2 regions of the Frateuria sp. sgz306004 genome follow, and region 2 is predicted to be linked to the other one. Evidence: predicted binding sites of a transcription regulator. Region 2 holds the regulator's gene; the other holds the start of a gene.

Region 1 (10,200 bases), on a different contig from region 2:
AGAAGAAGGCACACCCTTTGTCCCTGCGCACGGCATGCGCCGCCTGGCCTTTACGCCAGGGCCTGCCGGCCTGCGCTTCTACCATTCGCACATGGTGGCGGGCAGCGACCTTGGGCTGGGCCAGTACAGTGGCCAGGTGGGCGCCGTGTACATCGAGTCGAATCGCGAGCCTGGCGATTTCGATCGCGAAGTATTCCTGGTGCTCAAGGAGTTCGAGCCATTCTTCAGCAAGGGTGGCGACATGGCCATGGATTTCCTGGCTCCAGCAACCCGGGACACCTCCCTCGAAATACGCGGCGAGACGGCCATGAAGCAGTCGTTGGCCACGGGCATGCCGCACGGTTACGAAGTGGGCTATCGATCATTCGCCATCAACGGACGCATGCTCGGACATGGCGCGCCGATCCGCGTGAAGGAAGGTGAACGGGTGATGTTTCACATCATCAATGGCAGCGCCACGGAGATACGCAGCCTGGCGCTACCCGGCCATGTCTTCAAGGTACTCGCCCTGGATGGAAGCCCGGTGGCGCACCCCATCGAAGTACCCGTGCTTTGGCTGGGCACGGCCGAGCGGATCAGCGCCACGGTAGAGATGAAGCACCCCGGCGTATGGGTGATGGGGGACCTGGACGACGACGATCGCGCACATGGCATGGGCATCGTGATCGAGTACGCGGGCAGGCAGGGCAAACCCCAGTGGATCAAGCCGACCGACCACAGGTGGGACTACCGCCGATTTGCCCTGCCCCACGCGCAACCGGCAAGCGTGGACGAGACGATCGAGCTGACCTTCGCCAAGCAAAACGCGGTCAACGAAGGGTTCAACCGATGGACGATCAACGGCGAGGCCTTCGACATGAAGGCGATGAAGCCCTTGTTCGAGCTTCGGCACGGGCAGCGCTATCGCCTGCGTATGCACAACGCCAGCGACGATATCCACCCGATGCATTTGCATCGCCATAGCTTTGAGATCACCCGCATCGCGGACCAACCCACCGCAGGCATCATCAAAGACGTAGCCATGCTGGGCGGCTATCAGTCGATGGACGTGGATTTCACCGCCGACCAGAAGGGCCTGTCACTCTTTCATTGCCACATGCAGCTGCACATGGATTTCGGCTTCATGGCGCTCTTCCGCTGTACCTAGGGCCCATCCATCGGCACTACGGCAGGGACTGCAGATACTCCGCCACATCCGTCATGTCATCGGGCTTCAACTGGGTAATGATGCCGTGCATGACAGGCGATTGCCGCAGGTTGCCCTGAATGACCTTGAGCTGGTGCACCACATAAGCCGCATGCTGCCCCGCGAGCCGCGGAATGATGCCATTGCCTTGGGCTTGTGCCCCATGGCAGTTCGCACAGGCCACGACCTTGCCATCGATACCTTGCTCGAAGAGCTTTTTTCCACGCGCCATGCGCTGTGCGTCGCCAGGCTCGCCTGCCGCCGGCGTCTGGCTCGCAAAATATTTGCCTAGCGCGGCGGCCGTGGGGTCATCGATCAGCGTGGTCATGCCGAGCATATAGTCGTGAGCCTCCTTCTCGCCGCGACTCCCCTGCTTGAAGGCATTGATCTGGGCGACCAGGTAGGCTTGCTGCTGCCCGGCCAATCGCGGAAACAGAGGCGACGTACTTCGGCCCGCCGGCCCATGGCAACTGATGCACACCTGGGTGGCTAGTTTCGTCGCTGCCTGCTCGGCGGCATCACCTTGCTGCGCCACCGCCGTCGTTGCCATGAACGAGGCCGCCACGGCCAACGTCGCCCACTTCAGCACGCTTGCGCATCGAATGTTCATGTCAGTACACCAGCCAGACATTGGCGAACAAGGTGTTGTTATCCGAGGCGTGACGCCCCGAGCCGTCATAGTTGCTACCCGCACCGTTGAACTTGACGTAGTCGTAGTACTGCAACATCAGGCGCACGTTGGGCAGTGGCAGGTAATCCAGTTCCGCCACCCAATAGGTGGTATCGGGTTTGCCATTGAGGCTGCCCGACACCGAGCCCGGGCCATACAAACCCATGTCAGCCGTGCCATGTGTGCGATTCAAGGCAAGCGTGGCGCCATACTTTCGCTCGTAGTAATAGGTGAGCTTGAGTTTGTCGGTCACCAAGGTATCGCCGCGATTGGCGGGCGTTGGACCCACGCCGATCGGCGCACCCGCCAACGCGGCCGGGTAGCTGGCACGATAGTCCTGCGACTCATGGATGTGCGTGTATTGCAGGCTGTAGGTGTGCGGATCGCTGATGTGCTGCCACTGGGTGTCGAACGCAATATCGCGATAGCGATCCGTGGGCGTATAGGGCATCGTGTTGTCCGGGTACACGTGGAACACTGCCCCGTACGTGCCGATCATCCAGGAATTGGCGCCCCATTCGCGGTTGTAAGCGATGCGCCAATAGGGGTTGAAGCCCTCCAGTCGAGTTACGCCGCCGGGCGTGTGGATATCCTGCCCCTTGCGCAGCGGCGAGAAGAAACCGTCCGCGGTCTGGTAATCGGACAACTCCACATAGACCTGCCGATTCCAGAACACGTAACCACCAACACCCGCCACCTGCTGAGCCAGCCCGCCATCGAGCATGGTGCTGGCGATCTGCGAGATGCCATTGGGCGGCAGGGTGAATGGAAAGCCGAAGGCCGGTGTGCTGTTCCACACGTCCTGCAAGGTCGGGTTGTTGTTGACGGTTAGACCATACAACCAACGAAGATCGGTGCTTTCCGGGTTGGCCGAACTACCGGTTACCCGCAGGTCGGTGTTGTCGATGCCGCTGTGCCCCACGGTCTGGCCACTGCTGTTGACGAACAGGTTGTTGTAAGTCCACTGCACCCAGCCACCCACGTGATCGTTGATTTTGCCGGCCACGAAAAGACTCGCGCCGGAGAACGCCACTTGGTTGGTCTTGGGCACGATCTGCTGTCCCTGGTCGTCACGGTTATTGCGCACGGTGGTGACGCCGAACTGAGCCATCATGGCCACCGGCAGATCTTGCCGCTTACCGAAGGTGTAGCCGCTGAGCTTGAACATGCGCCCGTAAGGCGTCAGCTCGGGAAAGCTCAAGTGGCAGGCCACGCATGCCTGCCCTGTCTGCCGCGCGTAGGCAGGCACCGCGCGCACGGTCGATGTCATCGCCGCCAGGGCCAATCCAAGCCCCAGAAAGTACATCCACGCCCCAACGTTGACCTTGCGCATACTGGCCCCCAGTCGAACTCGTGATGGAAGACCGGGCCCCGTGCGGCATGGCCCAGCGACATGTCGATCTCAACCCGCACGGCGCCACCTCGTACTGATCGGCATCAATCTCCGCGTGCGCGATATCCGTGCGCGCGCTTGCTGCCGGTATGCGTTAACCGTCATCGGGCGCGTCCAGTGCCTTCTCATTTCACGTGCTGCAACGCAACACATTGCCTTGACCTTCGGGCGGGCACAGTGACTCCGCCGATCAAGGAGGTGCCATGACGAACCCAGCCGCGCAGCTCGCGTATCGACCGCCTGGCCGATGCAGCCCGCACGTCCGGGCACGTACCTGATGCGCCGAGATCCACTGATGATCGACCTCGCACTGCAGGGCGGCGGTGCACATGGCGCCTTCACCTGGGGGGCGCTCGATCGCTTGCTCGAAGAACCCTGGCTGCGCATTGAGGGAATCTCCGGCACCTCAGCCGGCGCCATGAACGCCGCCGTGCTCGTGCATGGCTACGCGAAAGACGGCGCCGATGGCGCGCGGCACGCCCTGGAGCGGTTCTGGCGCAAAGTTTCGGACACGGCGCTACTCAGCCCTTTCCGCCGCACGCCCCTGGATATGTTGCTGGGACGCTGGACCCTGGATCACTCGCCACTCTTCCAGTGGCTGGACATGGCGTCGCGCACCTTCTCCCCCTACGACCTCAACCCAAGCGGGGTCAATCCACTGCGCGAGATCCTGGCATCGAGCATCGAGTTCGAACACCTGCGACAGGGGCCGATCAAACTGTTCGTGACGGCCACCAATGTGCGCACCGGTCAAGGGCGTGTCTTTCGCAACGCGGACATTACACCGGATGTCTTGCTGGCATCAGCGTGCCTGCCCACGTTGTTTCATGCCGTGGTGATCGACGGCGAGTCGTACTGGGATGGCGGCTACTCCGGCAACCCGACCATTACGCCGCTGGTGCGTGAATGCGCCTCCCAGGACACCATCCTGATCCAGGTGAACCCGGTGGCACGTGCCGACCTGCCGCGATCGGCGCGCGACATCCTCAACCGAGTGAACGAGGTGTCTTTCAATGCCGTGTTGCTCAAGGAGCTGCGCATGCTCGCCCTGTTACGCCAAGCTGGCGACCCAGGCAGCGGCGAAGGCGCGCGCTGGGCAAATATGCGCATGCATCGCATCGCTCGCGACATGGCGCTGGATCTGAGCGACTCCTCCAAGCTCAATGCCGAGTGGCCATTCCTGATCATGCTGCGCGATGCAGGACGCACAGCGGCCGAGCAGTTCCTTGCGCAGCACGGGGAACAATTGGGTCACCACCCCACGCTCGACATCGACGCCTTTTCCTATGACATCTGACGCCCTGGGCTTGCTTGGCCTGCTGGTGGCGCTGACGCTGCTGATCGCGCTGGCCTTTCGCGGCTGGAGCGTGCTGGTGCTGGCCCCGCTTTGCGCACTGGTCGCTGCAGCGTTTGCCGGCTTCCCTCTATTGGCGAGTTGGACCCAGCTTTTCATGGTCGGCACCGCCGATTTTCTCGCGCGTTTTTTCCCCTTGTTCCTGCTTGGCGCCATCTTCGGCAAATTGATGAATGACAGCGGATCGGTGCGCGTCATCGCCCAAAGCATGATCCGATGGCTCGGCAAGGAGCGCGCGATGCTGGCCGTGGTGCTGGCCGGCGCGCTGGTCACTTATGGGGGCGTGAGCCTGTTCGTGGCTTTCTTCGTGCTGGTGCCGATGGCGCGCGAGGTGTTTCGCGCAGCCGACATACCCCGCCGCCTGATGCCCGCCGCCATCGTACTGGGCACCAGCACCTTTACCATGACGGCGCTACCGGGCACACCTGCGATCCAGAACGCCATACCCATGCCCTTCTTCGGCACGACGCCCTTCGCTGCGCCAGGCCTGGGATGCGTCGCGGCGGCGATCATGCTCGCCTTGGGCATGCTGTGGCTATCACTTGAACATCGACGCTTGCGTCGGAAAGGTGAAGGCTTCGATAGCCATGTCATCCCCGGCACGGTGGACATACCGCCACTGCGGCCGCAGGCAGCGCTGGCGGATGAATTCGATCTGGCCGAAGCAGACACGGCACCAGCCAGCCACTCAGCACCCACGGCATTCGCAGCCTTTCTGCCGCTCGCCACGGTCACCGCCGTGAACCTGACCATGTCTTTGCTCGTGCTTCCCCGCCTGGCGTTGTCCTATCTCGCTTTGCCCCAATGGGGAAGCACGTCCGTGGCATCCGTCGCCGGAGTGTGGTCGGTCATCGTGGCCCTTGCGGCAGCTATCCTGTTGTTGTTGGCGCTGCACCGAAAGCGCTTGCAGCGCGTTCGTGACAGTGTGGATGCCGGCGCGCACGCCGCGGTGTTACCAGCCTTAAGCGTGGCTTGCCTTGCAGGTTTCGGCAGTGTCATCGCGGCCCTGCCCGCGTTTCATCTGGTGCGCGAGCAGATGCTGGCCGTGCCTGGCGGCCCCGTGGTGTCCCTGGCCGTGGCCACCAACGTACTGGCCGGCCTTACCGGCTCCGCCTCCGGTGGCCTCAGCATTGCGCTGGACGCGATGGGTCACACGTACATGCAGGCGGCGCAACTAGCGGGCATCGACCCTGCCTTGTTGCATCGTGTGGCTGCCGTGGGCTCGGGCACGCTGGATATCCTTCCCCACAATGGCGCCATCGTTACCCTTCTCGGGCTGTGCGGCTGCAGCCATCGCGACAGCTACGGCAGCATCGTGGCCACGGGCATCCTGCCCGCCGTGATCGCGCTACTGGCGATCATTGCGCTAGGCATGCTCCTGGGAACGTTCTGAACCCAGGAATCTTGCACGCGACTATCACGCAAACCGACACGCGCGCGCGTGCTTTCACCGCTCCATCACGCACGACGCGCCGAAGCGTGCCAACTGACACATGCCCGCCTTATATGTACCAAACAGTACGCTAAAACCGCGAATTCGTGACGAACATCACACTCCAATGTCAGCCAAGGCACTTGCCAGGCGCCCTCTATCAAGTTCTACCCGGGAATGCCGAAGCCTCCGACACGGGGGTTGTAGCCAGCGGTAAAAAGCAGGTCGTTGCGTAAGGAACGCGCAAGGAATCTGCCATGAACCGCGCCTACTCGATAGGGGAATGACCGGGGAACGACGCAGCTGGCAGCATCCGGGCAGGCCGTTACCACTCCAGAGACAACCATCATCAATGGTGCGCGGCCATTCTGCGCGATCTGGAAACTGAGGCTAGTCACATGGGCAATGAAGCGATTTCCGAAGCAGTCCTCAATCATGAGGAACTGCAGGCCGTGAGCGCGGCGCTCAATCGCGTTCAGGCAGTGATCGAGTTCGACCTGAAGGGCAAGATTCTCAACGCCAACGAAAACTTCCTGAAGGCCATGGGTTACTCGCTGGACGAAGTCCAGGGCCAGCACCATCGCATGTTCTGCGAGCCCCAGTACGCGGCAAGCACCGCCTACAAGAAGTTCTGGGAGAAGCTCGCCAGCGGGCAGTTCGATCACGGCGAATACAAGCGCCTGGGGCGCGACGGCCGCGAAATATGGATCAACGCCTCCTACAACCCAGTGATGGATGACCACGGCAAGCCGTACAAGGTCATCAAGTTTGCCACCGACGTCACCGCTTCGCGCCAGCAGAATGCCGAGTACCAGGGCAAGGTCGATGCCATGGACAAGGCGCAGGCCGTGATCGAATTCGACCTGGCCGGACACGTGCTCAAGGCGAACGACAACTTCCTGCAAACCTTGGGCTATCGCCTGGAGGAAATCCAAGGCAAGCACCACCGCATGTTCTGCGAAGACAGCTACGCGGCCAGCCAGGAATACGCGGATTTCTGGGCCAAGCTCAATCGGGGCGAGTTCGACGGCGGCCGCTACAAGCGCATTGGCAAGGGTGGCAAGGTCATCTGGATTCAGGCCACCTACAACCCGATCTACGACGTCAACGGTCGCGTATCCAAGGTAGTGAAATTCGCCAGCGACGTAACCGCCCAGGTGGAGCTGGAAGAGTCGGTCAAGCGCCGCGCCGAAGAAGACCAGCACAAGGTGGCCGCCCTGCTCGACGTGGTCAAACGCGCGGCGGGCGGCGACCTCACCGCGGACATCGAGGTGACTGGCGATGATCCCATTGACCAACTTGCACGCGGCATCAAGCAGATGATGGCGGACCTGGCCGGCGTGATCGGCAAGGTGGTGGATTCCGCCAGCGGTTTCTCCGGTTCCTCCGAGGACATCGCCAATCGCGCCAACAGCGTGGCCAGCGGCGCTCAGTTGCTGGGAGCCACGGTGGAAGAGATGAACGCCTCGATCGAGGAGCTCACCGCCTCCATCAACTCCATCGCCAACAACTCGCGCAGCGCCGACCAGCTCGCCAAGGACACCCAGCAGGAAGCCGAACGCGGCTCCAAGGCGATCACCAAGTCGATCGAGTCGATGGAACTGATCAACAAGTCGTCCGAAGACATCAGCGAGATCATCAAGGTGATCGGCGAGATCGCCAGCCAGACCAACCTGCTGGCCTTCAACGCGGCGATCGAGGCCGCACGCGCTGGCGAACACGGCTTGGGCTTCTCGGTAGTGGCGGACGAGGTGCGCAAGCTCGCCGAGCGCTCGTCGCAGGCGACCAAGGAAATCTCCAAGCTGATCAATGAATCGGTCAAGCGCGTGGCGCACGGCAGCGAAATCTCCAAGCAGGCCGGCGAAGCGTTCGAAAAGATCCTCGGCGGGGTGAGCCGCACCACCCAGGCGATCTCCGAGATCTCCTGCGGCGCCGACGAACAACTCATCGCCGCCCGCGAAGTTTCCGCGGCCATCCAGCAAGTCGCCGAGGAAACCGAGAAGTCGGCCGCCGCCTGCGACACCATCGCCCAGGCCACCTCCAAGCTGATGCAGGGCGCGGGTGTACTCAAGACCACCGTTGACCGTTTCGTGGTGTAAACATGAGCGTGCCCATGGACATTGATGTCGAGGTCGACCGCAGCACCCAGCAAGCCTTGTTCGAGCGGGTGCACCGGTACACCGGGATCGTGATGACTGACCGCAAATGGGCCCTGCTCCATGGTCGGCTGCGCCGGCGTCTACAGACGCTGGCGCTGGCCGACTACCGCGACTACCTGGTCATACTGGAGAACCAGGCGGAGGAAGTGGGTCACTTCATCGACCTGGTGACCACCAACGAAACCACGTTCTTCCGCACGCCGCGCATCTGGGACTACCTGCGCCAGAGCTTCCTGCCCGAATGGGGGAACAAGCATCGCGGCAGCACGCTCCAGGTGTGGTCGGCTGCTGCGTCCAGTGGCGAAGAGGGCTACTCCTGCGCCATGTTGTTCGAGGAGTTCCGACTCACGCACCCCGCTTTCCGTTACCGCATTCTTGGCACGGACATTTCCGCCCAGATATTGCGCGAGGCCAGTGCCGGCGTCTATCAAGGCCGCAACCTGGAAGGATTGCGCCGCGCGCATCCGGCCATGTACGAGCGCTACCTTCGCCCACAGGGCGAGCGCGCCGAGATCGTGCCCACGCTGCGCACGGCGGTGAGCTTTCGTCAGCACAATCTGTTCAAGCCATTGCTGGAGCCGGTGCGCATGGACCTGGTGCTGTTGCGCAACGTGCTGATCTATTTCGACGAAGCCGGCCAGGAAGCCGTGCTCGCCCAAGTGCGCCGCGCCATGGCGCCTGGCGGGGTGCTGATCATCGGGGAGTCGGAATCGCTCACCCGCCTCAAAACCGGTTTCGAGTTCATGCAGCCGCTGATTTATCGCAACAAGGCGGTGGCTCATGCCTGACGGCCGCGAAGTGTTGGTGCACATGTGCCAGGTGGCCGTTGGCCGCGCGGGCGACGTGCTGCGCTCCACCTTGGGCTCGTGCGTTGGCATCGGCTTTCTGTGGCGCGAGAAAGGCCTATACGGACTGGCCCACTGCCTGCTGCCCGAGGCACCGGGCCCGCGCCAGGGCATTGGCGCCAAGTACGTCACCGATGCCGTCCCCTCGCTCATGGCCCTGATGCGCATTCGCGAACCGGACGTGCCGCAGATCGAGGCCGTCATCGCCGGCGGTGCCTGCATGGTTCAGCACCGGCAGGTGCCGCGCCACGGAATGATCGGCGAACAGAATGCCGAAGTCGCTCAGCGACTGGTTGCCGCCACCGGCATTCGCGTGATCCACGTGGATGTCGGCGGCCTCGCCGGCCGTCAACTGCATATCGATTGCTCTCAGCACCGTTATCTGGTCAAGACCATCGCCCGCTCTCTTTGACAGGACCTTCGCCATGGAACACAGCTCGCCTGCAGCCAAGCACGAAGCCACCGAATTGTTCGGATCGTTCCACCTGGCCGATACCGAACTGGTGTTGTCGGTGGCATCCCTGCAAGAGGTGGTGAGCTACCCCGCCGACATCACCACGGTTCCGCTGGCGCCGTCGTTTCTGGTGGGCCTGTTCAACCTGCGTGGCACGTTGATCCCCATTGTTCGCCTGCGCGAGTTGTTGCAGCTCGGGCACGCCGATGTCCCGGAGGGCGCCAAGATCGCCGTCATCGATGCCTGCCACACCAAGGTCGGCTTGCTGTTCGACAGCACGGGCGAAATCCTCCGCGTACCTGGCGAGTTGAAGATCGACTTTGGTCGCTCGCCCGAATCCAAGGAACTGATCGGCGGCGTGCTGAAGCTGGATCAGGGCCATCGCATCCTGCAGATCCTTTCGCACGAAGCGCTGGCCCAATTGCAGGACCTGCCCCGCCTGAACCACACCATGCAACGGGAACAAGAGGCCGCGCGGGCGCGAGCGGCGCAGAGCCACCGAACCCAGTGCGTCTCTTTCCGCGTGGGTGGCGCCAAGCTGGCACTGCCGATGAGCGCCATTCACGAAATCATCCGCGTGCCGCAGCTGCAGAAGTCGGTGCTGGCGAGCGACCTTTGCCTGGGCATTCTCAACCTGCGCGGCAACACGGTGCCGGTGATCGATTTCGGCCGTTTCCTCGCGCTGCCGCCCAAGGACGCCGCGACGA
Region 2 (10,200 bases):
GCCTGGGTTACACGGTGGTGGACCCGGCCACCGTCATCGCCACGCATCTGTCTCACATTCTCCAGGGACACGCGCACGAACTGCTGGGCCATCAAGACGTACAGCAACTCCTGGACCGCCTGGCGCAGAGCGCACCCAAGCTGGTGGAAGACCTGGTGCCCAAGCGCCTGTCGCTGGGCGTGGTGGTAAAGGTCATGCAGAACCTGCTCGCCGAACGGGTGCCGATCCGCAACATGCGCAGCATCGTCGAATCCTTGGCGGAGCATGCGGCGCAGAGTCAGGATCCCGGCACGCTTACCGCCGCCGTACGCGTGGCGCTGGGGCGCCAGATCGTCCAGGAGATTTCCGGGCTGGGTACCGAGATTCCGGTGATCACGCTGGCGCCGGAGCTGGAGCAAATTCTGCTGGGATCGCTCGCCAATGGCGGCGCAGCGGGCGCCGCCGTGGAACCGGGCCTTGCCGATCGCCTGCAACAAGGCGTGGCAGAGGCCGCCCGCAAGCAGGAAATGAGCGGCGAACCGGCGGTGTTGTTGGTCTCGCCGCAGCTTCGGCCGTGGCTGTCACGCTTTACCCGCCATGTGGCACAGAACCTGCACGTACTCGCCTACAACGAGGTGCCCGACAACCGCAGAGTGCGGCTGGTGCAGGCACTGGGTCGTTAACGGAGAGGAACAGGGTCATGGCGAAAAGGGAATGGAAGCGGGTTAGCGCAGTGGCATCCGGCGGATGCTTGCGCCGGGCGGCTGGCGTCGCCGGCGCGCTCCGCGGACACCGCCCGGCCGGCCCTGCGCCCCGCTCGCGGAGTTTCAAAGCATGAAGATCAAGCGTTTCGTAGGCGCCGATATGCGCCAAGCCATGCGCGAAGTGCGCGAAGAGCAGGGGCCCGACGCGGTCATTCTCTCCACGCGGCGCATGGAAGACGGCATCGAGATCATCGCCGCCGTCGATTTCGATGAGGCCCTCGTGCGCGAAGCTGCGCGCCACGGCACCCCGCTGCCGGAATCGCCTCGCGCACAGCCGGCGGCTCCCGCGGTCAACGCGCCGGTGAGCGCCCCTGCCAGTGCACCGGTTGCTCCCGCTGAGGTGTCGGTCATGATGGCCCGCCGTCAAGACGTATTGCCGCCGCCGCTACCGCCGATTTCCCGTCGCGAAGAAGACGGGGTGACCGTCACTCTTTCCCAGCGCGCGCCGTTGCCGCCGCCCGCCGTACCCGTCGTCGAGGCGCCAGTTCAGGCGCCGCAGGCCGAAGCTGTGGCGCAGGCCGCTGACCTCACGGCGGCCGCGATGGAAGCCGCCGGCCCGTTGCAACCGCTGCTGGAGCGGGCCATGCAGGACACCGCTCGCGTGCGTGCCGAACTGGGCAGCCTGCGCGAGTTGCTGGAGACGCAGCTGTCGAGCCTGCTATGGAACGATATGGAGCGCCGTCAGCCGATGCGGGCGCGCGTGCTGCGCGAAATGACCCGCCTGGGTATCGAGGCCGATGTCGCACGCAAGCTGGTCAGCGAGCTGCCTGACAACATCAATGCCGAACAGGCGCGCTATCTGCCGCTGGGTATCTTGAGTCGTAGCCTGTCGGTGAGCCGGCGCGAGCACTCCGAGCGTCGCGGCGTGATCGCCATGGTCGGCCCCACCGGTGTGGGCAAGACCACCACCATCGCCAAGCTTGCCGCGCGCGCGGTCATGCGTCATGGCGCATCCCAGGTGGCCCTGGTGAGCACCGACCATTACCGCATCGGCGCCGCCGCGCAGCTTGAACACTACGGCCGCTTGCTCGGCGTGCGCGTCTACCCGGCTTACGATGCGGACAGCCTGCGCCAGGTGCTGGAGCTGTTGCGCGGTTGCCAGACCGTGCTGGTGGATACCGCGGGCCTTGCCGGCAACGATCCGCGCCTGGCGGAACAACTGGAGGTGCTTGGCAACGGCGGCGACCTGCGCTCGTGCCTGGTGCTGGCGGCCAACGCGCATGCCGCCTCGCTGGATGAGTCGGTGCGTGCGTACCTCTCGGTCAAGCCGCACGCCTGCATCCTTACCAAACTCGACGAGGCCCCCAACTTGGGCGGCGCCTTGTCGGTACTGATCCGCCATCAGCTCGCACTCGATTACGTCACCGACGGCCAGCGCGTGCCCGAGGACATCGCCAACGCCGATGCGCGCGTGCTGGTGTGCCGAGCCGCGCAGGTACTCAAAGCCAGTACCTCGGCAGATGACGACCTGATGGCCGAACGCTTTGGACTTGCGGTGGTGAATGCATGAACGGTGCCTTTGCAATGAATCAAGCCATGGGACTGGAAGCCATGTTACGTGCACTTGCCGAACGTCACGGCAGCAAGCCTTCACCACTGCCCGAGCCCGCCTTCAACCCGGTGGCGCCCGCTCCGCGTCGCCGCTGCCGCGCCATTGCGGTCGCGGGCGGCAAGGGCGGCGTCGGCAAGACCACGGTGTCGGTGAACCTGGGCATGGCGCTGGCGATGGACGGTCACCAGGTGATCCTGCTCGACGCGGATATGGGCCTGGCCAACATCGACGTGCTGCTCGGACTCACGCCCACGCGCCACATCGGTCACCTGCTCGACGGCAGTTGTCATATCGAAGATCTGTTGCTCTCCGCGCCGCACGGCCTGAAGGTGGTGCCGGCAGGCTCGGGCACGCGCCGCCTCGCCCAGTTGGGCAATGGCGAGCATGCCGCGGTGATCCGGGCGTTCGACGATTTGCCCGATCCGCCGGATTACCTACTGGTGGATACCGCCGCGGGCTTGTCCGACAACGTGGCCATGTTTGCCGCAGCGGCCGATGACGTGGTGCTGGTGGTATGCGACGAACCAGCCTCGCTCACCGATGCGTATGCCTTGCTCAAGGTGCTCAGCCGCGACTTCGGCGTGCGCCGCTTCCGCATGGTGGCCAACATGGTGCGCAACGCCAGCGAGGCCCGCGTGCTGCATCAAAAGCTGGCTCGCGTCTGCGACCGCTTTCTCGATGTGGCGTTGGAATTTATGGGCATGGTGCCTAGCGACGAGCGGCTCAAGCAGGCCATTCGCCGCCAGAGCGCCGTGGTGGATCTGTGGCCCTCCAGTCGCTCCGGCCAGGCATTCAAGCAATTGGCCAGTGCGGTCGATACATGGGGTGAACCCGAGCGACTGGGGCTGGACCGCATAGCGTTCTTCAGCAGGCACGCCACAGTGGCGACGGGGTGGTGACATGAGCGTGGCTTCCGAATATCTGCAACTGCAGAAGCAGAGTGCCGATGAACTGGTTCGCCAGCATGCGCCACTGGTGCGACGCATTGCCTATCACTTGATGGGCCGGCTGCCGCCCAGTGTGGATGTAAGCGACTTGATTCAGTCGGGCATGATCGGGTTGCTGGAGGCAGCGCGAAATTTCACCACCGGACGGAATGCGAGCTTCGAAACGTTTGCGGGTATCCGCATTCGAGGCGCGATGCTCGATGAGTTGCGGCGTACCGACTGGACTCCCCGTTCGGTGCACCGAAAGGTTCGCGAGATGGCGGAGGTCGTTCGTCAGATCGAGATCGAAACCGGCTCGGATGCCGAGGACGCCGAAGTCATGCGGCGACTTGGCATCGGTGCCGAGGAGTACCACCAGGTGCTGGCCGATGCGGCGAGTGCCCGGTTGCTCAGCTTGTCCGCGCCCGATGACGCCGATGGCGGCGCGGCGTTCGATGTGGTCGATGGCGACAGCCTGGGGCCGCAGGACAGCGTGGAGCACGAGGGCATGCGCGGCGCGCTGGTGGAAGCCATTGGAACCTTGCCGGAACGCGAACAACTGGTGATGTCGCTGTACTACGAAGAGGAAATGAACCTCAAGGAAATTGGTGCAGTGCTCGGCGTCACCGAATCGCGGGTCTGTCAGATCCACGGCCAGGCCATCGTGCGCTTGCGTGCCCGCATGGCAGGTTGGCGCGAAAAGAATTGAGCAGTACCCCGGACATTTCCTTACGTCATGGCGCACCGGAGGGCACGGTGCAAGCGGAGAACGTGGTTTGGACAAGAATATGAAGATCCTGGTGGTGGACGACTTTTCCACCATGCGGCGCATCGTTCGCAACCTGCTCGTCGAGCTGGGTTTCAGCAACGGGCTGATCCAGGAGGCCGACGACGGCGAGAGCGCATTGACGGCTTTGCGCAGCGCGCCGTTCGACATGGTCGTGACCGACTGGAACATGCCCAACATGACGGGCATCGACTTGCTGCGCGCTATTCGTGCCGAGCCGGCATTCAAGACGATCCCCGTGCTGATGGTCACCGCCGAGAACAATCGCGAGCAGATCATCGCCGCCGCACAGGCGGGCGTGAACGGCTACATCGTCAAGCCGTTCACCGCTGCGATCCTGCAGGAAAAACTCACCAAGATCTTTGAGCGCCTCGGCGCCGCCGGAGCCGCCGCATGAACGCTCAACCCGCATTGATGGCCGCCGAAACCTTGCCGCCCGAACTGCACGATCTGCTCAATAGCGCCGACGGCGCTGCCTTCGAAAAAGCGCTGGACGAACTCGTGCGCCAGCGCGAGCAAGGCCTGTTTCGCGCGCTTGGCTTGTTGGCCCGCGAGCTGCACGATGCCGTACGTCGGCTAGGCGGCGACCTGGCGCAGGAAGGCGTTCCGGGCAGCGTGGCCGACGCGCGTCAGCATCTGGAAGACGTGCTGGAGATGAGCGCGCAGGCGGCTCATCGCACGCTCGATTTTGCCGAACGCATGCGGCCGCAAGCAGACGCACTGGCCGAGAACGCCCACGCCGTGGTCGACGGCACGCCGGCTGGCGACGTGGCGCATGTGCTCGCACAGCAATCGCTGAGTTTCGCGACCAACTGCCGCGACGGCCTGGCTGATTTCGTGGTGGCGCAATCGTGGCAGGACCTTTCCGGCCAGCGCATCAAGAAGGTCGTGGGCTTTATCAGCAGCGTGGAAAGCTCGTTGCTGGAACTGGTGAACCTTACCGGCGCACTGGCCGGCAGCGAAGCAGCCAGCGGCCCGGTCAAGGTGTCCAGCCAAGATGAGGCCGATCGCCTCCTGAGCGAGTTTGGTTTCTAAGGAGAGTGGTTCCGTATGGATCCCACGTTGGACAGCGAGCTGCGCAATGATTTCCTGGTGGAAGCCGGGGAGCTGGTGCAGCGCCTGGGCGAACAACTGATCGGCCTGGAAGCCGCGCCGCGTGATGCGGACCTGCTCAATGCCGTGTTCCGTGCCTTTCATACGGTGAAGGGAGGCGCAGGCTTTCTCGCGATCGAGCCGATGGTGCATCTGTGCCATCACGCCGAGGACCTGCTCAATGTGGCGCGTAACGGGCAACTGCTACTCGACGCTGACCGCATGGACGCGCTGCTGGAAGCGCTGGACCTGCTGAACGACATGCTGGCCGCGCTGGCCGGTGGCGACAGCATGACCATGCCGCCCCAAAGCCTCTTGCAGCGGCTGTCGCCCAGTGGCGCAGCCGCCCCCGCATCGGCTCCTAAGCCGGCGCCGGCGCCGGTGGCGCCGCCACCGAGCGACGGCACCATCGATGATTCGGAATTCGAAGCGCTGCTGGATAGCCTCTACGGCACCGGCGGCGCGCCGGGAGCCGTCGCATCGACGACGGCAGACGCATCCGGCAGCATTTCGGATGATGAGTTCGAAGCCCTGCTGGACAACCTGCACGGCAAGGGTGGTACGCCCGGCGTTGCCGTCTCGGCGCCCGCACCCGCGGTCTCCAACAGCATTTCCGACGACGAATTCGAATCCCTGCTCGATAACCTGCACGGAAAGGGATCGGCACCAGGCGCCGCCGTAACGGCACCCAGCCCGGCACCGGCTCCCGCCGCTGCAGCGGCCAAGCATGCGGCGCCCGCACCGGAGAACACCGTGCGCGTGGACACCGCACGCCTGGACGCGCTGGTGCATCGCGCTGGCGAATTGGTGCTGGTGCGTAATCGTCTGCTCAGCCTCTCTGCCAAACATGGCGACGAAACGCTCGCGCTCGCGGCGAGCGAGCTGGATCGCGTGGCCGATGCCTTGCAGAACGCCGTGCTCGGCATGCGCCTGCAGCCGGTGAGTCGATTGTTCCAGCGCTTTCCGCGCATCGTGCGCGATCTCTCGCGTCAACTCGGCAAGGAAGTGGAACTGGTGCAGGAAGGCGAGGGCACCGACCTTGACCGCAGCCTGGTCGAGGCGCTCGCCGACCCCATGGTGCACCTGATCCGCAATGCGCTCGACCATGGCCTGGAGTCGCCGGCCGACCGCGAAAAGGCCGGCAAGCCACGCAAAGGCACCGTGACGCTCGGCGCCAGCCAGCGTGGCGAACGCATCATCATCACCGTGGCCGACGATGGTCGCGGCATGAATCCCGACGTCCTGCGCCGCAAGGCGCTGGAGAAGGGCGTGATCGACGAAGCTCAGGCTGCGCGCCTGAGCGAAAACGAATGCTACGAGTTGATCTTCCGTCCCGGGTTCAGCACGGCCGCTACCGTCTCGGATATCTCCGGCCGTGGTGTCGGCATGGACGTGGTGAAGACACGCGTAGCCGAACTTGGCGGCACCTTGCAGGTGCGCTCGCAGTTGGGGCGTGGCAGCACGCTTGAACTGGCCGTGCCGCTGACATTGGCGATCCAGCGCGTGCTGATGGTGCGCGTGGGAGCGCGCTTGCTTGCGCTGCCCTTGAGCAACGTGGAAGAAGTGTTCGAGCTGGCACCCGGCCAGAAGCAAAAGCTGGATGGCCGCACCGTGGCCTCGCATCGCGGTCGCGCACTGGCGCTGGCTGACCTGGCCGGATGGATCGGCGTGGATGGCCCTTCCGGCGGCCACGTGGTGGTGCTGCATATCGGCCACATGCGACTCGGCTGCCTGGTGCACGAAGTGCTGGGCCGCGAGGACGTGATGGTCAAGCCGCTCGGCCCCTTGTTTGAGGGCGTGCCCGCCGTAGCGGGCGCCACGGTCACCGGCGACGGCCGTCTTGCGCTGGTGATGGATCTGGCCGGCCTGGCCGGCGGCGACGGTCAACTCCTCCCCTCCCTGCGAGTAAGCGCCTGACATGGACCTGGTAAGTCTCATCGGTACGATCCTGGCCTTCGTGGTCGTGATCGTCGGCACCATCCTCAAGGGCTCCAGTCTGGAAGCGCTGTGGAATCCGGCTGCGTTTGTGATCGTGTTCCTTGGCACGATCGCGGCCCTGCTGGTGCAAAACTCCGGCAAGACGCTCAAGCGCGCGATGGGCATGTTTCCGATGGTGTACAAGCCGCCGCATCACCAGCCATCGGACCTGATCAGCCGCATCGTCGGCTGGAGTGAAATTTCGCGCCGCCAGGGTCTACTGGGCCTGGAGCCGCAAATCGAATCGGAAAGCGACACCTTTGTGCGCAAGGGCCTGCAACTGCTGGTGGACGGCAGCGAACCCGACGCCATCCGTGGCGTGCTGGAGGTCGAAGTAGGCGCCCGCGAGCACACGGACCTCGCCGCTGCCAAGGTGTTCGAGAACGCCGGCATCTTCTCGCCCACCATGGGCATCATCGGCGCGGTGATGGGCCTGATGGCCGTGATGCAGAACCTGGCGGACCCGAGCAAGCTCGGTCACGGCATCGCCGCCGCGTTCGTGGCCACCATCTACGGCGTGGCGCTGGCGAACTTGCTGATGCTGCCGATGGCCGCGCGCCTGAAGGGCTTGATCCACAAGCAGACGCAGATGCGCGAGATCCTGGTCGAAGGCCTGGTGGCCATCGCCGAGGGCGCCAATCCGCGCCAGATCGAATCGAAATTGCAGGGATACCTGCCATGAAAAAGAAGCACCACGAAGACCACGTCAATCACGAAGCATGGGCCATCCCCTATGCCGACTTGATGACCTTGTTGCTCGCCTTCTTCGTGGTGATGTACGCCGTGTCCGTGGTGAACGAAGGCAAATACCGCGTGATGTCCGAATCCATCATCGAGGCGTTCAATGGTTCCAGCCATGTGATCGCAGCCATGCCGGAGTCGCGCGCCAAACCGCACAATGTGGATCCGGCGGTGGCCTCGCCGCAGAGCCAGCCCGGCGCAGCGGTCGATCCGCTCAATGTGCCGATTCCCTCGCGGCCTTCGCCTGCTCGCGTGGCCGACGCGCGCAGCGCACAGATGCGCGATCAACGGCGCAACCTGGAGACGATCCGCGATCAGGTGCAACGCGCCTTGCAGCCGCTGATCGACAAGCAGATGGTGGTGGTGCGGAAAACCGCCACCTGGCTCGAAATCGAGTTGCGTACCGACATTCTTTTCAATAGCGGCGAAGCCAAGCTATCCGGCGACGCCGATGAGGTGCTCGACCAGCTGGCAGCGATCCTCAAGCCGTTTTCGAACCCGGTGCATATCGAAGGCTACACAGACGATCGGCCCATCAACACGACGCTCTATCCGTCGAACTGGGAGCTTTCGGCCGCCCGTGCGGCCAGTGTCGCGCGGCTGTTCACCTCGCAAGGTGTCGAACCGAGCCGCCTGGGTATTGTGGGCTGGGGCGAGTATCACCCCAGCGCGGATAACGGCACCGAGGATGGGCGCAATCACAATCGGCGCGTTCAGGTGGTTGTGCTGAGCGATGAATATTCTCCACGGCGCTTGTTCGACAACGATCAGCGCGCAGGCCGGTTTGCCGATGACACTCCGGCCACGCCGCCCGTGCGGCACATTGACGACCAACCACAAGGGGCGGCGTTGCCAGCGGCGTCACATCCTGTTTCTGACTCCGCCGTAGGTGAAGCCACTCAGCCACCTGGCAATGCCGTGCCGGATCGTGCGCCGCTCAACGAATTCAGTCCGCCGAATACGGGAACACCGGCATTGAAGCACGCGCTCCCTGGCGCGAATGCCAATGTCAACGCCGCAGGCCACGTACCTATTGTTCTGCCGGACCACGGCCCTTGATTCACCACGCCGCGCCCGGCGCGGCATCGACGCATGCCACGGAGTTGATCTCGTGAACCCCAACCCGACCCAAGGCGCGGACGAACGCTGGCTCTCTTTTCGGCTCGGCGGGCAGCTTTATGCGGCACCGCTGACGGAAGTGAGCGAAGTGATCCGCGACGGGGAACTCACCCCGGTGCCCGGTGCCGCGAACGACTTGCTGGGCATCCGCCACCTGCGCGGCCGCATCGTGCCCGTGCTGGACGGTCGCAGTCGCCTGGGCATGTCGCTCGCGCACACCAGCGATCCGGCGCAGATGCGCCTGGTGATGCTTTCACATGGTCCGCATCTGGTCGGCGTGCGTGTGGATGCCATCGGCGACCTGATCCCGGTGGCCACTGCGGATATCGCTCCGCCGCCGCCGGGTGGCGACGTGCGCATGGATGAGCCGGTGTTTGGGGTGTATCCCTGGCAAGGGGGATTTGTGGCCCTGCTCGATGTGCGCCGCCTGTGTCGCCTGCCGCAGGAGCAAGACGCGGCCTGAGCCTTCGTTCCATCCATCCGCGCTTCGGCGCGGCTATGCTGGCGGTCGTGCCAGCCTCCGTCGACTGGCTTGAGTAAGAACGGCCAGGAGATCGACCATGTCCGAGCAAGCCCAGGGGGCACCCGCCGCGTCGGCCAGCCAGCGGGCGGTGGTGATCGTCGCCGCCGCGTGCGTGTTGGCTCTGTTGTATTTCGGGCGCGAAGTGCTGGTGCCCATCGTGTTAGCGCTGTTTCTCAGTCTGCTGATGGCGCCATGGGTGCGGCTGTATCGACGCATCGGGCTGGGCCATGCCGCTTCGGTGCTTATTGCGGTGGTGGCCCTGGTGGTCGTGGTGAGCGGCATGGCGACCATGATCGGTTCGCAGGTAGTTCACGTGGCGCGCAGCCTGCCGCAGTACGAGGTCACCATCCGCAGCAAGGTGAAGGATCTGCGTGCGGAGACCTTTGGACGCCTCGACAGCGTGCGCGGCGAATGGGGCAAAGTGATCGAGGAACAAGGCGGTGTCGCGACGCCGGGTGGTGCCGTCGCTCCGTATGCCTTGCCCCCCTACCTTGGCGCGGCTACCGCGCCCAAAGCTGAGCCGACGGCGGCACACGCGCCCGGATCGCCGGTGGGCATTCTCACGCGCGTGCTCAGCGCCGCGTGGACGCCGGTGGAAACCTCCGGCATCGTGCTGGTGGTGCTGATCTTCGTGCTGCTGGAACATGAGTCACTGCGCGATCGTTTCATTCGCCTGGCGGGCGGCGCCGATCTACGTGCGACGACGGCGGCGATCAACGACGCTGGCGAGCGGCTGTCGC

The links. Region 2 encodes FliA, which starts transcription of late flagellar genes. Its sites were predicted from a motif close to TAAAGTTTNNCNNNCNNNGGCCGATAA; they were not measured.
Region 1: a site for FliA is predicted at 6,196-6,222, ahead of AC3G2C_RS10595 (methyl-accepting chemotaxis protein). Genes of this name have one in related genera too.

What each region holds. Positions count from the first base shown of each region.
Region 1 is NZ_JBYLFE010000004.1:339,308-349,507, forward strand. Features, by position in the region: gene AC3G2C_RS10570 (multicopper oxidase family protein) at 1-1,147, shown strand, start outside; gene AC3G2C_RS10575 (c-type cytochrome) at 1,164-1,796, opposite strand; gene AC3G2C_RS10580 (hypothetical protein) at 1,798-3,189, opposite strand; gene AC3G2C_RS10585 (patatin-like phospholipase family protein) at 3,545-4,546, shown strand; gene AC3G2C_RS10590 (GntP family permease) at 4,536-5,996, shown strand; gene AC3G2C_RS10595 (methyl-accepting chemotaxis protein) at 6,434-8,134, shown strand; gene AC3G2C_RS10600 (CheR family methyltransferase) at 8,137-8,982, shown strand; gene AC3G2C_RS10605 (chemotaxis protein CheD) at 8,975-9,451, shown strand; gene AC3G2C_RS10610 (chemotaxis protein CheW) at 9,465-10,200, shown strand, end outside.
Region 2 is NZ_JBYLFE010000008.1:52,663-62,862, reverse strand. Features, by position in the region: gene flhA (flagellar biosynthesis protein FlhA) at 1-662, shown strand, start outside; gene flhF (flagellar biosynthesis GTPase FlhF) at 814-2,253, shown strand; gene AC3G2C_RS16895 (MinD/ParA family protein) at 2,268-3,194, shown strand; gene AC3G2C_RS16890 (RNA polymerase sigma factor FliA) at 3,196-3,930, shown strand; gene cheY (chemotaxis response regulator CheY) at 3,998-4,405, shown strand; gene AC3G2C_RS16880 (protein phosphatase CheZ) at 4,402-5,043, shown strand; gene AC3G2C_RS16875 (chemotaxis protein CheA) at 5,059-7,017, shown strand; gene AC3G2C_RS16870 (flagellar motor protein) at 7,019-7,759, shown strand; gene motD (flagellar motor protein MotD) at 7,756-8,877, shown strand; gene AC3G2C_RS16860 (chemotaxis protein CheW) at 8,930-9,400, shown strand; gene AC3G2C_RS16855 (AI-2E family transporter) at 9,498-10,200, shown strand, end outside.